DNA from 4 places in the Kitasatospora sp. CB02891 genome. Region 1 is predicted to be linked to each of the others. Evidence: riboswitches for the same ligand, from Rfam matches in the RefSeq annotation. Region 1 holds a riboswitch; each other region holds the start of a gene.
The links. Region 1 has a riboswitch for cyclic di-AMP ahead of CG736_RS09030 (M23 family metallopeptidase). Riboswitches for the same ligand answer to the same signal wherever they lie in the genome.
Positions count from the first base shown of each region.

Region 2: another riboswitch for cyclic di-AMP. It lies ahead of CG736_RS27910 (M23 family metallopeptidase); the one in region 1 lies ahead of CG736_RS09030 (M23 family metallopeptidase).
Region 3: another riboswitch for cyclic di-AMP. It lies ahead of CG736_RS33570 (transglycosylase family protein); the one in region 1 lies ahead of CG736_RS09030 (M23 family metallopeptidase).
Region 4: another riboswitch for cyclic di-AMP. It lies ahead of CG736_RS10920 (C40 family peptidase); the one in region 1 lies ahead of CG736_RS09030 (M23 family metallopeptidase).

Region 1 covers NZ_NNBO01000003.1:45,965-49,653, forward strand. Annotated here, with positions in the region: gene CG736_RS09020 (PP2C family protein-serine/threonine phosphatase) at 1-581, shown strand, start outside; gene CG736_RS09025 (hypothetical protein) at 970-1,164, shown strand; cyclic di-AMP (ydaO/yuaA leader) riboswitch at 1,537-1,692, shown strand; gene CG736_RS09030 (M23 family metallopeptidase) at 1,695-2,696, shown strand; tRNA gene CG736_RS09035 (tRNA-Gly) at 2,923-2,996, opposite strand; tRNA gene CG736_RS09040 (tRNA-Pro) at 3,147-3,220, shown strand; gene tig (trigger factor) at 3,426-3,689, shown strand, end outside.
Region 2 covers NZ_NNBO01000015.1:20,345-24,033, forward strand. Annotated here, with positions in the region: gene CG736_RS27895 (GNAT family N-acetyltransferase) at 1-513, opposite strand, end outside; gene CG736_RS27900 (hypothetical protein) at 564-1,376, shown strand; gene CG736_RS27905 (DUF3995 domain-containing protein) at 1,492-1,983, shown strand; gene CG736_RS27910 (M23 family metallopeptidase) at 1,993-2,754, opposite strand; cyclic di-AMP (ydaO/yuaA leader) riboswitch at 2,765-2,928, opposite strand; gene CG736_RS27915 (YiaA/YiaB family inner membrane protein) at 3,145-3,435, shown strand; gene CG736_RS27920 (alpha/beta fold hydrolase) at 3,556-3,689, shown strand, end outside.
Region 3 covers NZ_NNBO01000022.1:91,206-94,894, forward strand. Annotated here, with positions in the region: gene CG736_RS33565 (diiron oxygenase) at 1-870, shown strand, start outside; gene CG736_RS33570 (transglycosylase family protein) at 1,012-2,226, opposite strand; cyclic di-AMP (ydaO/yuaA leader) riboswitch at 2,230-2,398, opposite strand; gene CG736_RS33575 (MFS transporter) at 2,961-3,689, shown strand, end outside.
Region 4 covers NZ_NNBO01000003.1:479,019-482,707, reverse strand. Annotated here, with positions in the region: gene CG736_RS10925 (NlpC/P60 family protein) at 1-92, opposite strand, end outside; gene CG736_RS10920 (C40 family peptidase) at 304-1,371, opposite strand; cyclic di-AMP (ydaO/yuaA leader) riboswitch at 1,382-1,537, opposite strand; gene CG736_RS10915 (C40 family peptidase) at 1,900-2,934, opposite strand; gene CG736_RS10910 (NYN domain-containing protein) at 3,128-3,689, opposite strand, start outside.

The DNA.
Region 1 (3,689 bases):
CCGGCCCCGGCGGGCGGGTGCTCGAAGTCGTCCTCGCCGACGTCTCCGGCAAGGGCATGGACGCCGGCAGCCGCTCGCTGCTGCTGTCCGGCGCCTTCGGCGGACTGCTCGGCTCGCTGCCCGCCCACGACTTCCTGCCCGCCGCCAACGGCTACCTGCTGCGCCAGGACTGGGCAGAGGGCTTCGCCACCGCCGTCCACCTGGTGGTGGACCTGGACACCGGCGAGTACGAACTGCTCTCCGCCGGGCACCTGCCCGGCATGCACCGCCTCGCGGGGGCCGGTCGCTGGGAGGTCAAGGAGGCCGAGGGCCCGCTGCTCGGCGTCTACGACGAGGCCAAGTTCGAGGGGGTGCGCGGCACCCTCGGCCCCGGCGACGTCCTGATGCTGTGCACCGACGGCATGGTGGAGATCCCCGGCCGCGACCTCGCCGAGGGCATGGACCGGCTGATGGGCGAGGCCGACCGGCTGGTCGCCGCCGCACCGGTGGCGATCCGGTCCGGGGCGGCGGTCCGGCTGATCGACACCGTCGCCAAGCACGTCAACGACGACCGCGCGGTGCTGCTGATCTGGCGCCGCTGAAGCCGCGGCGAGTGCAGGCCCGGTGAGCGCGGAGTGTCCACGGAGTGTCAAACCCGGGCGTTGATCTTCGGCCAATTCCGGTGCGGCGTCCGGGCCGGCCGGTGACACCGGATCTGCCTGCCGGTTTACCGCGCCGGCCTGCGCGGACCGCCGCCCGCCGACGGGCCGTCAGAACCCGTCCGCTATCGTCGCGGTCGGCGAAAATCAGTCCTACCAGGCGGGTTCGGGCGCAGGAGCCCCGGGCAAGTTCTTTACGCACTCCGCACGAGCGACCACACTGAGTCCGGATGGAGTGGTGGGGACACGGGGGGCTGGGGCCGGTTTCCGCCTGGGAGCCATCGCCGGCTTTCACCCGAACCCCCGCCACGAATCGAGGAAGTGAGTCCCGGTGGCCTTCTCCGTCTCCGCGCTTGTCCTGTTCGGCATCATCGTCGCGATCTTCATTCGCAACAAGCAGCTGAAGTCCGGGCACGCCATCGTCGCCGCCCTGTTCGGCTTCATGCTGAGCCAGTCGACCATGGCCGGCCCGATCCAGCAGTTCCTCACCTCGGTCTCCAAGGCCATCGCCTCGATCGCGGGTTGACGCCGCGTCGGCTCTCCGGCGACACGCCACGACGGGCGGGAGGCACCCCCGCACCGTCCATTCGGCCTGCCCGCAGGTGACCAGGGTCACCCGCGGCGTCACGCCGGGTCCACGACCGAACGCGCACGGTGGCCGAGGTCGCCCACCGTGCGGGGTTCGTACGCGCACTGTCATGATCCCGTACGCGCACCGCAGTGGCCCGGTCGACACCGCGTGACCTGGTGGACCGTCAGCCCCTTCCCGATCTTGGGAACGGGGCCGGTCGGCGTTTGCCAGCCTCGCGGGCCGTGGGATTTGCTTCGTCCGCAGCCCGGCCAGTGACCGGGCGGGCCACCGGACGGAACGCCTAGTCCTGCCGTCGTCCGGTGCCGACCAGATACCACGCCACGGCAGGAGCGGGGGAACCACAGGTAAGTCGCCGGGCCCGGGAACATCCGGGAACGGCTCGGGGTGAAGCCGCAGTTCTGCGGCCGGGCAACTCTCGCCCGAACCCGACAGCTCACCTCGCAGGCGTCGGAGAGGAATGCTTCATGTCCGTTCAGGGCAAGCACCGCAAGCCGCGCCTGGCCACCGTCGCCCGCATCGCCATCGCCGCCGGTGTGGCCGGTGCCGCGATCGGTCTCCCGGTCACCGCCGCCTCCGCGCACACCGCCACCGAGCAGGGCGCCAACCGCCCGGCGTCCCAGGTCTCGACGGACGCGACGCCGGTCGCCTCCGCGCACGACTACCGGGTCGTCTCCGGCGACACCCTGTCCAAGATCGCTGCCGCGCAGCACGTGGACGGCGGCTGGGAGAAGCTGTACCAGGACAACCACTCCGTGGTCGGCGGCAACCCCGACCTGATCTTCCCCGGCCAGCAGCTGACCATCAACGGCCAGGCCGCCGCCCCCGCGAAGGCCCCGGCCGCCAAGTCCGCCTCCTCGGACACCGCCGCGAAGCCCGCCGCCGCGCCGAAGCCCGTCACCGCGCCGAAGCCCGCCACCAAGCCGGCCGTCACCGTCACGAAGCCGGCCGTCGCCGACACCGCCAAGACCCAGCAGGCGGCCCCGGCCCCGAAGGCGTCGACCCCGGCTCCGGCCGTCACCACCGTGCCGGTCGCCCCGGTGGCCGCGACCACCAGCGCCAACGCCGCGTACGTGGCCCCCGCGCCGGGCAAGGTCACCACCGGTTACAAGGTGGCCGGCTCCAACTGGTCCAGCGGCTACCACACCGGCATCGACTTCCCGGTCGCCACCGGCACCAGCCTCAAGGCCGTCGCCGCGGGCACCGTGGTCTCGGCCGGCAACGGCGGCGCCTACGGCAACCAGGTCGTCATCAAGCTGGCCGACGGCAAGTACGCCCAGTACGCCCACCTGTCCTCGATCTCCGTCTCGGCCGGCCAGGCCGTGACGGCGGGCCAGCAGATCGGCCTCTCCGGCGCCACCGGCAACGTCACCGGCCCGCACCTGCACTTCGAGATCCGCACCACCCCGGACTACGGCTCCGACATCGACCCCGTCGCCTACCTGGCGGCCCACGGCGTCAACGTCTGATCCACGCCTCACCCCCCGAAGGCCCCGCGCAGCCACCCGGCCGCCCGGGGCCTTCGGGCTGCCCGGGGTCCGGCGCTCCGGGCGGGCCGCCGGGGTGCGGCAGCGGGGTGCGGCAGGGGGGCCGATGGATGCGGCCGGGCGCGTGGTCGAGGGGTGTGGCCGAGGGGGTGACCGGCCGAAACGCCGACGGCCCCGACTGCGTGGGCAGTCGGGGCCGTCGGCCTGCTGGAGCGGGTGACGAGAATCGAACTCGCGTGACCAGTTTGGAAGACTGGGGCTCTACCATTGAGCTACACCCGCAAAGGCGTACCCGCACCGCGGTCGCGGTGGCGAGGACTGGATCAGGGTACCTGGTCGCGCCGGTGGATTGCACACTTCTTCCGCGTTGTCGGCTCGCGGATATCGCCCCGGTCGAGGGGTGGCCGACGTGTACTCTTCTGCTCGGCACCACGGGGTGTGGCGCAGGTTGGTAGCGCGTCCGCTTTGGGAGCGGAAGGCCGTCGGTTCGAATCCGGTCACCCCGACCGTGCGGCAGGGTCTCGTCGGTGGGCGGGGCCCTGTTGTCGTTGTGGGCGCGGGTGTTGGGGGCAGTCGCCCCAACCTGCACCCGGTGCCGGGCACAGTCGCTTTCGTGGTACCGGTAGGATGGACCGCTGGCGGTAGTACGGACAGCATTTCAGCCCCAACCGCCTATCGCCCTGACCGCAAGCCCCCCTAGGAGACCCAACCGTGAAGAGCGCCGTCGAGACTCTGAACCCGACCCGGGTTCGACTCACCGTCGAGGTGCCCTTCGAGGAGCTCAAGCCCAGCCTCGACGCGGCGTACAAGAAGATCAACCAGCAGGTCACCGTCCCGGGCTTCCGCAAGGGCAAGATCCCGAACCGGGTCATCGACCAGCGCTTCGGCCGTGGCGCGGTGCTGGAGGAGGCCGTCAACGACGCGCTTCCGCGCTTCTACACGCAGGCCGTCGACGAGGGCCAGATCGACGTGCTG
Region 2 (3,689 bases), on a different contig from region 1:
GTACTGGAGCGCGTCGTGCCAGCTGCCGCCCCAGTGGGACTCGGCGCGGATCCGGCCCTCGTACCGGAAGCCCGCCCTGACCAGCACCCGGGCGGCGGCCGGGTTGGCCGGGTCGGTGCGGGCGAACAGCCGGTGCAGGCCGAGGGTGTCGAAGCCGAGCGCGCACAGCAGCGCGGTGACCTCCCCGGCGTGGCCGCAGCCCCAGATGTCGGGGCGCAGCGCGCAGCCGAGCTGGGCGGCGTGCTCGCCCTCGCGGGTGAGGGCGGCCTGGCCGATCGGTTCGCCCGCGGCGTCGTCGACGGCCAGCCGGTAGTGCTGCCGGGGTTCCGCTTCGGCCTCGTCGAGGTAGAGCTCGATCTGGTCGGCGCACTCCTCGAAGTCGGCGGCGTCGAACGGGAGATGGCGGACGGTCCGGGGGTCGCCGTGGACGGCGTGCAGCGCGGCGACTTCCTCGGGGGTGTGGCGGTACTCCCGCAGGGTGAGCCGGGGGCCGGTCAGCCGGACGGTTTCCATGGCGCCCGACCCTACCGGGCGGCCCCGCGCGGACCGGCTACCGTACCTGGGTGGACGACGAAGACCTGCACCTGCTCCCCCGTACCCGAGCCGCCGACCTGCTGGAGTGGGCCGCCGAGGAGGGTTTGGAGGCGGTACCCGAGCCCGCGGTGCGAACCGTCCTGACGCTGCTGGAGCTGGGCGGCGCCCGGATGCACGACGGTTTCCCGGAGCTGACCTCGCCGGTGCTGGAACACCTGCTGTACGAGCAGCTGCACCTGTACGTCCAGCCGGACGGCGACGCCCGGGCGTACCCGGCGGCGGTGCGGCTGCTGATCGAGTGGCAGCGGGCGGCGCGGCGGCTGAACGCCAAGCGGCTGGAGAAGCTGCGCGAGGAGACCGACTGGCAGGGCGAGGTGCTGGTGGACTCGCTGCTGCTCCGGTCCGACCTGCTGACCTGGCCCAGGCTGTACGCCCTGCTGCTGCGCGCGGACGGCGTGCCGGTGGAGGACCTCGACCGGGTGCGGGGCTGGCTGGAGGAGTTCCGGGCGCTGGACGTCGAGGAGCGCTTCGCCGCGTACGAGCGGGTGCCGGGCGTGGCGCCGGACGGCGGCTGGGGCCCGGAGCGGGCGCTGCTGGTCGGGGTGTCCACGGACGGCGCGCGCCGGCTGCTGGAGCAGGGCCTGATGCGGCGCAGCTACCGCAACCTGGCGGAGCTGACCGCTCGGGGTCTGCCGATGCCGGACGAACTCGCCGGGGAGTTCGAGGAGTTCGAGGAGGCGGTGGCGCAGGCCGCGATCGACCTGTGCGGCGAGTGGACGGTGCCGGGGCTGGCCCGGCTGCTGCTGGAGGAGTTCCCGGAGCTGGCCCCCGAGGTGTACTGAGGATTCCGGCCCGTCGGGTCCGCCGCTCGGAGGACCCGGGGATCGTCCTGGTGATCCATCAGCCGCGGCCGTCCGGACGATCCGCGGGGCGGGGCCGCCGGGCCGGGGTGGAGCCATGGACATCGTGACTCCCGCCGGCGCCGCCGCGGCCGGCCTGCGCCCGTCGTTCCGGCGGGTCGCCGCCCTGGCCGCCGCGTTCTGGTCGGCCGGCTTCGCCCTGGTGCACCTGTACTGGCTGCTGGGCGGCCGGGCCGGGCTGCCGGGCGGCCTGTCGGTGCTGGACAACACGCCGCTGCTGGTGACCGACGTCGTCACGACACCGCTCGCGGCCCTGGCGCTGGTGCGGCCGTGGGGCAGGCGGCTGCCGGCCCGCGGGCTGCTGCGGGCCGCGCGGGGCACGGCGGTGGTGCTGATCGTGCACGCCGCGCCGTCCGTGCCGGACTGGGCGGCGCCGGCGGCGGAGGGTCACCGCCCGGTGGCGGAGCCGGCCGCGACGGCCCGCTTCGCGACGCTGCTGTACGAGCCGTTCTTCCTGGCCGGCGGGGTGCTGTTCGGGTGCACGGTGTTCGGCCGCCGACTCCTGCCGGGAGACGACGGCCGTCGGTGAGCGCGGGAGTTACGGCTGCAGGCCGAGCTGCTGGAGCCAGGGCAGCGGGTCGACCGGGGCGCCGCCGCCGGGGCGGACCTCCAGGTGCAGGTGCGGGCCGGTGACGTTGCCGGTGGCGCCGACCGCGCCGAGCACGGCGCCGGGGGCGACCGGGCCGGAGGCGGTGACGATCCGGGAGAGGTGGCAGTACCAGAGTTCGGTGCCGTCGGGGAGGGTCTGGATGACCCGGTAGCCGTAGGGGCCGGACCAGCCCGCCGAGGTGACGGTGCCTCCGGCGACGGCGGCGACGGGGGTGCCGGTGCGGGCGGCGAAGTCCAGGCCGGTGTGCAGGTGCGCCCAGTGCGAGCCGGCCTGGGCGAAGTGCGCGGTCAGCTGGTAGCCGGCCACCGGCAGGGTGTGCGCGTCCCGTTCGGCCTCGGCCTGCTGGGCGGCGCGCTTGGCCTCGGCGTCCTGGGCGGCGGCGAGCCGGGCGGATTCGTCGGCGGAGGTGCGCTGGCCGTCGGCCTGCTGCTGGATGCGGGCGGCGAGGGCGAGGCCGGGGTCGGCGGCGAGCAGTCCGTCGGAGACCTCGTCGGCGGCGGTGACGGGCACCGGGGCGGCGGCCTGCGCGGGGGCGAGTCCGGTGGCGCTGAGCGCGGCGGTCATCGCGGTGACGCCCAGCAGGGGCGCGCCGGCGCGGGACTGGCGGGGCAGCCGGTGCCGGGCGGCTTCCGGCTCGACCGGGTGGTCGAGCAGCTGGGTGCCGGTGCTCTCGGTGTAGGTCGACGCCACGGGGGCGTGCTCCTTCCTTCCCTGCCGCCGACCGGGTTAGCTGACGGGTTCGGAGGTGGAAGGTCTCCTACGGTCGGGCCCAGGGCCGTCCCGATTCACCCCGGTGGAACGTGGTTCCCCGGCTCCTGGGACGCCCCGAAAGGCGTGCCCAAGTGGATTAGGCGTGGCGCACGGTGCCGCATGGTTACGGCGTTGCCGACCGCGCTGCGTTATCAAACGTTAATCCTATGGACCCCATGATTCCAAGCTCCTCCCGGGAGACGGTGAAGATTTCCTGACGCCCTATGGGCGATTTATGACGATTCACCAGGCCGTACCTGACGGATGGTGACCGCACGGTTGAGTATCCGTACTCACGCCCCGCCCCCGGGCCGGCGCGACCCTGATGCCATGACCGCAACCGTGCCGCACCGGACCACCGCCGCCTACTTCCTGCAGGCCGCCGCCTCCTTCGCGCTGGCCGCCATCGCCCTCACCATCGGGATCGCCTACCTGCCGGTGAGCGCCTGGATGCGCGCCTTCCTGGCCGTCGGCGTGCTGTACGTGATCACTTCCGCGTTCACGCTGGCCAAGGTGGTCCGGGACCGCCAGGAGGAGGGCGCGATCACCAGCCGGGTGGACCAGGCCCGGCTGGAGAAGCTGCTCGCCGAGCACGACCCGTTCAAGGTGGAGAACATCTGACGACCCGGCCGGCCGCCCCCGCTTGACGGCTAAGGCTATTAGCCTTAGCTTTATGGCTATCGGCAGTCGGCCGGGCCTCCAGTGCCCGGCGCACCGCACCCGCCGCCCAGGAGGCCCACCATGAACAGCACCCTCGGCACCACCCGGTACCTCGACGTCACCGGCGGCCGGATCGCCTACGACGACACCCCCGGCGACGGCGTCCCGGTGGTCCTGCTGCCCGGCATGCTCGACAAGCGCGCCGCCTACCGGCA
Region 3 (3,689 bases), on a different contig from region 1:
GACCGGGAACGCACCGCCGAACGCCTGCTCGCCTCCTCCGCGAAGCTCTCGTTCAACCCGCTCAAGGACGTCGACTGGGACGCCGACCCCGTCCCCGGCGCCTACTACTGCCCGCCCCGCCACCTCTCCCTCTACGGCACCGACCTGTGGGAGCGGATGACCGAGGGCGAGCGCATCGAACTCTCCAAGCACGAGGTCGCCTCGGTCGCCAGCGTCGGCATCTGGTTCGAGGAGATCCTCATGCAGATGCTGCTGCGGCACGCCTTCGACCGGGACCCCACCAGCAACCACGTCCAGTACGCGCTCACCGAGATCGCCGACGAATGCCGGCACTCGATCATGTTCGCCCGCATGATCGAAAAGATGGGCGCCCCCGCGTACGGCGCCGGATTCGTCGCCCACAACCTCGGCCGGCTGTTCAAGGCGATCTCCACCCACAGCCAGACCTTCGGCGGCACCATGTACGTCGAAGAGATCCTGGACGCGTTCCAGCGCGAAATGATGAACGACGACAGCCTCCAGCCGCTCACCCGGCAGGTCTCCCGGATCCACGTCATCGAGGAGGCCCGACACATCAGCTACGCCCGCGAGGAACTCGTCCGCAAGCGGCTCGGGTTCCTGCAGCGCCGGTGGGAGCAGCTGTTCCTCGGAGTGGTCATCTACTTCGCCACCACCGCGCTGATCCACCCCCGGGTCTACGCCGCCGTCGGCCTCGACCCGAAGGTCGGCAGGGCCGTCGCCCGGGCCAACCCCCACTGGCGCAGCACCAAGATCGAGATGGCCCAGAAGGTGATCGGGGTTCTGGACCGCGCCGGACTGGTCGGCGCCGCCAACCGCTGGCTGCTGCGCGCCGCCGGAGTGATCGCCTGAGCGGGAGTGGGTGGGCACCGGGGACGGGCGACGGCCTCGTCAGGGATTCCGTCGGGGGAGCACCGCGGCGGCCTGCACCGCGGTGGCCTGCACCGCGCCGGGCCGCCGCCCCGAAGTGACGGCGGCCCGGCCGGGCAGTCCTCAGCCCAGGTTCAGCACCTGGCCCGGCCGGATCAGGTCCGGGTTCTCGCCCAGCACCTGCTTGTTGGCGTTGTAGAGCTCGGTCCAGCCGCCGTCCAGCTCGTGGGTGCGGGCGATCTTCGCCAGCGTGTCACCCGGGCCGACGGTGTACGGCTGGGCGGCCGGGGTGCCGGCCGCCGGGGTGTCGGCGGCCGACGGGCTGCTGGTGGGCGGCGTGGACGTGCTCGGCTGCTGCGTGCCGACCGCCTGGCTCGGGTCGGTGTTCGGGGCGGTCGGCGAGGTGGTCGGTGCGGGCGACTGGTTGCCGCCGGTTCCGTTTCCGCCTCCGGTCTCGCCCTGGCCCTGGTCCTGCCCCTGGCCGTTGCCCGTGCCGTTGTTGCTGTTGCCGTTCTCCGTGCCGTTCCCGTTCCCGTGCTCGCTTCCGTTGCCGTTCTTGCCGTCGGAGGGCGTGGTGGGGTTCGGGCTCGGGGCGGTGCTCGGGTCGGTCGGCGGTGCCGGGACGACCGGGGTGGCCGGAGTGGTCGGGACCTGCGCGTCCGGAGTGGTGGTCGGGGACGGTGCAGCGGTCGGCGGCTGCGGGTGCGTCAGCTGCATGTAGCGCTCGTACAGGCTCTGGTGGCTGGTCCAGAACCAGCCGCCGTTCTTCTGGTACCAGTACACGTGGGACACCGGGTCGTAGCCGGGCAGGCCGGAGAAGATCGGGGCGGCGTTCGGGGCGGCGACGGTGCCGTCCGAGGCGGTGTTGGCGGCTGCCGCGCCGCGGGCACCGCGCAGCGCACCCGACTCGTCCGCCGAGTCGTTGGTGTCCACCACGCCGGGGGCGCTGGCCACGCGCAGGTCCGACGAGTCGGCGCACGAGGCCCACGGCTGCGGGCCCTCGGTGGCCAGGATGCGTTCGGCGACCGCGATCTGCTGGCTGCGGGTGGCGCCGTTGGGCAGCTGGGCGTACTGAGTGCCGCCGTAGTCGACCCAGCGCTGGGCGGTGATCTGGAGACCGCCGTACATGCCGTCGCCCGAGTCGAGACTCCAGTTGCCGCCGCTCTCGCAGTCGGCGACCCGGTCCCAGACCGCGCTGGGCGCGGCCTGTGCACCCGTCGCGGTGAGCAGTGGCAGTGCGATGCCGACACCGACGACGCCGGCCGCGGCGATGGCCCGCTCGGCGGCTTTCTCCGCCTGGCTCTGCTTGCGGTGACGCCCGGAACCCGTGAAGAGCATGCTCGATCCTCTCCGCACGCCTGCGAGGTGAGCTGTCGGGTTCGGACCCGGAGGGAGGCCCGGCCGCCGTCTGCCGGTCGGAGCCGGTTCGGGCGACTTCACCCCTAGCCGTGGGGGACGGCGACGTACCTGGTTCCCCCGTCCCCGCCCAGGGTTGTGGTGATCGACCCGGCAACGCGGCGGGCAGGGTTCGGCGTTGCCGCGTGCGGGGCCCGGCGGTGCGGGCCGGACCGAGCCTATTCACTCGAACGGAGCAATCACAAGCTCATCGCGCCGGCATCACGGGCGAGTCACGCCGGTCCGGCCGGGTTCGGACGCGGAGTGCCCGGGCGCGGGCGGGGAGGCGTGGCGGCCGTGCGTGGGCGACCGGTTGGCGGGAGTTCGGAGGCGGGGGAGCGGTCTGATCTGGTGGTCGGGGGATGGGTGGTCGGGGAGCGGTCTGATCGGGCGGTCAGGGGATGGGTGGTCGAGGGGTGGGTGATCGGGCGGTAGGGGGTGGGGTGATCGGATGCGAAAGTCTGACCGATCGGTGGGATTGGAGATCGGGTGGAGGGGAAGGCGGGCGTCCGGGCTCCGGTCGATGAATTTGGCTGAACGTCAACTTGCCTGAGAAACATGGCAGTTGAGGTGAACCAGGGCATTGCCGACCTTGCGGATAAATCATGCGACAGCCCGTTCGGGGGCTCCCTACCATCACGGTGATCGCTGTTCCCCGACCCGCTGTGGAGGTGCCCGTGGCTGCGCTGATTCCCGAAGTGCTCCGGGTGGAGCGCCAGTTCGCCCGTCTGTTCGTCGCCCAGTCGCTGTCCGTACTGGGGGACAGGGTGTCGTTCGTGGCGCTGCCGTTCGCGGTGCTGTCGATCGGCGGGTCAGCTGCCGATGTCGGCCTGGTGGCGGCGGCGGGCTTGCTGCCGATGCTGGTGTTCACGCTGGCCGGCGGCGTGTGGGCGGACCGGATACCGAGACAGCGGATCATGCTGGTCTCCGATCTGGTGCGGTGCGTGGTCCAGACGGCTGTTGCAGTGCTGTTGCTCACCGGGACGGCCCGGGTCGGGGTGCTGGCGGCGCTGATGGTGGTGTTCGGTGTGGCGGACGCTTTCTTCCTGCCCGCCTCCACGGGGCTGCTGCCGCTGCTGGTGCCCAGTGAACGGCTGGGCGAGGCCAATGCGCTGCGCGGGTTCGTCCACTCGGCGGGGCTGGTGGTCGGCCCGGTGCTGGCCGGCGCGCTGGTTGCCGTCGCGGGCCCCGGCGGCGCCCTGCTGGCGGACGCCGCGAGCTTCGCCGCCAGTGCCGCAGTGCTGGCGAGGCTCGGCGCGGTGGGCGGGAGGGCCGTCGCGGAGCGGGCCGAGCGACTCGGGTTCCTGGCCGAACTCCGGGTCGGCTGGCAGCAGGTGCGTCAGCGGTCCTGGGTGTGGTCGAGCATGCTCGTGATCGCGGTCTACCACGTGGTGGTGCTGCCCTCG
Region 4 (3,689 bases), 430 kb from region 1:
AGGTGGAGGACGCCGGTCGCGGCGGCGGTGAGCGCCAGGGCGCGGGCGAGGCGCTGGACACCGGGCAGTGGGGGGCGACGGTGCACGGACACGTGCGACGACTCCGTTCCTGCGGCCGGCCTCCGCCGCCGCCCGCCGGTCGGGCGGCCGTCCGCACGGGGGGCCGGGCCAGAGGTTAGCGAGTCGGAAGGATCCAGTCCAAACCCTGACAACCTCGAATATTCGACCGCGAATCGGACACCGGAACGAGTGCGGCCCGGCACCCCCTGTGCGGGGTGCCGGGCCGGGCGCTCGAAGGAGCCGTCAGATCCGGACGATCTTGGTGATCGGCATCACGGTGGCGGACTCGTAGCGGACCTGCGCGCCGGTGTGCGGGGCGTGCACGATCTGCCCGTTGCCGACGTACATGCCGACGTGGTGCTGGTCGCCGTAGTAGATGATCAGGTCACCCGGTCGGGCGTTGGCGATGTTGGTGCCGATGTTGGTGCCGGCGCCCGCCTGGGCCTGCGAGGTGCGCGGGATCGACACACCCGCTTGGGCGTACGCCCACTGCATCAGACCGGAGCAGTCGAAGGTGCTCGGGCCGGCCGCGCCGTAGGAGTACCAGCTGCCCAGCTTGGACAGCGCGGCGCTCATCGCGGCGCCCGCGTAGCCGGCCGGGGCCTGCACCGGGGCGGCGAGGCCGGTCCGGGCGGTGTCGCGGGAGGCCCGCTCGGCCTGGCTGCGGGAGGCGTCGGCGGCCTTGGCCTCGGCCGCGGCGAGCTCGTCGCGCTCCTTCTGGGTGAGCGTGTTGAGCAGGTCCTGCGCCTTGGCCAGCTTGGCCTGGACGTCCTCCTTGTCGGCCTGGAGGGCCTTCGTGGTGGTGTCCAGCTCGGCGAGCTTCTGCTCGGCCTCCTTGCGCTGCCCGTCCAGCTTGGCCTGCTCGGCCTTGAAGCTCTTCAGCAGGTCCGCCTGGGTGGCGCCGACCGTGTTGAGCGTGCCGGCCTGCCCGAGGAAGGCGTCCGGGCTGCTGGAGAGCATCAGCTGCATGGTCTGCGAGATGCCGCCGTTGCGGTACTGCTCGGCGGCGATGTTGGCCAGGCTGTCCTGAACGGTGGTCACCTGGTCCTGCTGGCGGGCCAGCTGGTCCTGCAACTGGGTGACCTGCTTCTGCAGGTTCTGCTGCTTCTCGACGGAGGCGTTGAGCGCCTCGGTCTTCACCTCGGCCTGCTCGTTGAGCTGGTCGACCTGCTGCTTGACCTGGTCCTTGGTGGGCGCCGGGTCGGCGTGCGCGCCGGTCTGCGCGGAGAGCGCGACGGCGGTGGCGGCAGCGGCAGTGAGAATCGAGACCCGGGCACGGCCGACGGGCTTGGGACGGCGATGGGACGCCACGAAGGCGGACTCCTTCTTCCTCACACCGCCTACCGGGTGAGCTGACGGGTTCGGGCCGGAAGAGATGCCCTACAGCGCTTCACCGACCGCTGTCGCGGCCGGCCCGGCGCCGATTCACCCCGGGGGAACGTGGTTCCCCGGCTCCGTTCGACAGCACCCCCGCAGGGGTATCCCCGTCGGCGGACCTCGTTCTGACGATCCGCCCGCTGCGTCACGGACTCGGCGGCGACCCCCACCGTCGCCCCCCTTGGGCGATCGACTCTGCGGCGGTCGAACCAAGACCCTAGTAACCGATCCGTGATCGGTTCAAATCCTTGTCCGAAAAAAATCTGAATCTGAGTCAATTTCGATTACGGAAATGACCGAACGTAAGGGATTCGTTGCACAGTGCGCAGCATTTCCCTTCGTTCCATCGAAAAACACAACGCCCGGACGTGTTCGAGATCACAGTGGAATCTCGACCCGTCCGGGCGTGTCACGGCGCGTCAGTTGTCGCCCTCTGGGGCGTATGTCCGGATTGTCGGACCGTCAGACCCGGCGGATGGTGAGGATCGGCAGGGTGTCCGCGGCCATCAGCTTCACCACGTCGCCGGTGCGCGGCGCGTGCACCACCATGCCGTTGCCGACGTACATGCCCACGTGGTGCGCGTCGTTGTAGTAGACCACCAGGTCACCGGGCTGCGCGTTGTGCCAGTCCTTGCCCACGTTGGTGCCCACGCCGGCCTGCGACTGCGAGGTGCGCGGCAGCGAGACGCCGGCCTGCGCGTACGCCCACACCATCAGGCCGGAGCAGTCGAAGGTGCTCGAGCCGGTCGCGCCCCACACGTAGGCCGAGCCGCGCTTGTCGAGCGCCCGCTGCACCGCGACGCCGGCGTAGCCGGCGGCCTTCGGCAGGCTGCCCAGGTCGACCCGGTCGGCGCCGCGCGAGGCTGCGCCGCCGCCGCGCAGGATCGCGGCCCGGTCGGTGGCGGAGAGCTGGCTGAGCAGCTTCTGCGCCTCCTGGAGCTTGCTCTGCACGTCGTTCTTGGCGTCGTTGAGCGCCTGGGTGGAGCTGTCCAGCTCGGCCAGGACGGTCGCCGCCTCCTGCTTCTGCTGGTCCAGCCGGCGCTGCTGGTCCTCCAGCGACTTCAGCGTGGCGGCCTGGGTGCTGGCCGCCTGGTCGAAGGAGGACGCCTGGTCCAGGTACTTGTCCGGGTCGGAGGAGAGCATCAGCTGCATCGACGGGTCGATGCCCGCGTGCCGGTACTGGTCGCCGGCCACCGCCGCCAGCCCGGAGGCCAGCTCGGTCAGCTGCTCCTGGCCGCGGGCCACCTGGTCCTGCAGCTGGTCGGCCTGCTTGCGCAGCTGGTCGGCCTTCTCCTTGGCGCCGTTGTACTTCTCGGCGGCCTGCTCCTGCTCCTCCAGCAGCTTGTCGACCTGCGCCTTGACCTCGTCCTTGTTCGGCTGGGCCGGCGCGGCGTGCGCACTCACCTGGGCCGACAGGGCGACCGCGGTCGCGGCGGCAGCGGTCAGCACGGTCACCCGGGCGCGACTCGGCTGCTTGGGACGGCGGTGGGAGGCCACGGCGGTGCTCCTTCTTCCTGCTGGACTCACCCGATCAGGCGATAGTCCGGAATATAGGTTTGACGCCAGACCCTAGTGAAGTCCCTACCCCCGCGTCCACTCCCGGGGGGCTCCCGAATCGGCTTCTCCGCCCCCTTTCACGACACCGACACACTCCGGACGCTTCAACGCCGCTGACCGCCCGTCAACTCGATCAGCTGCGCGACAGCCGGTTCAGCAGCAGCACCGAGGCCACCGGGCGGGCGCCGGCCTTGCGCACCCCGTCCGCGACCTCCTTGTCGGCGGAGACCACCACCACCGGTCGGCCCTGCGGCTCGGCCCGCACCATGCGGCGGATCAGCTCGTCCGCGGTCTCCCCGGTCCGGCTGAACCGGACCCGCACACCGCGCGGCGGAGCCATGATCACCGGCACGTCCAGGTCCTGGCCGTCGAACACGCAGGTCACCTCGGCCTGGGTCCGCTGGGCCAGCATCGCCAGGCCGCCCAGCAGCCTCAGCCGCTGCTGCTCCAGCGGCAGTTGCGGATAGCCGGTCTTGGTCACGTTGTAGCCGTCCACCACCAGGTGGACCTGCGGGATGGCCAGCAGTTGGTCCAGCAGCGCCGGATCGTCCTCGGCCAGGCCGCGCCGGGCCACGTCGTGCGGCGAGGCCGAGCCGGGCTCCACCGCCTCCACCAGGTCGGCCGGGCGCAGCGCCGTCACCGGCAGTGCCAACTCCCGCTGCAGGCCCTGCGCGGACTGCAGCACGGTGTCCAGC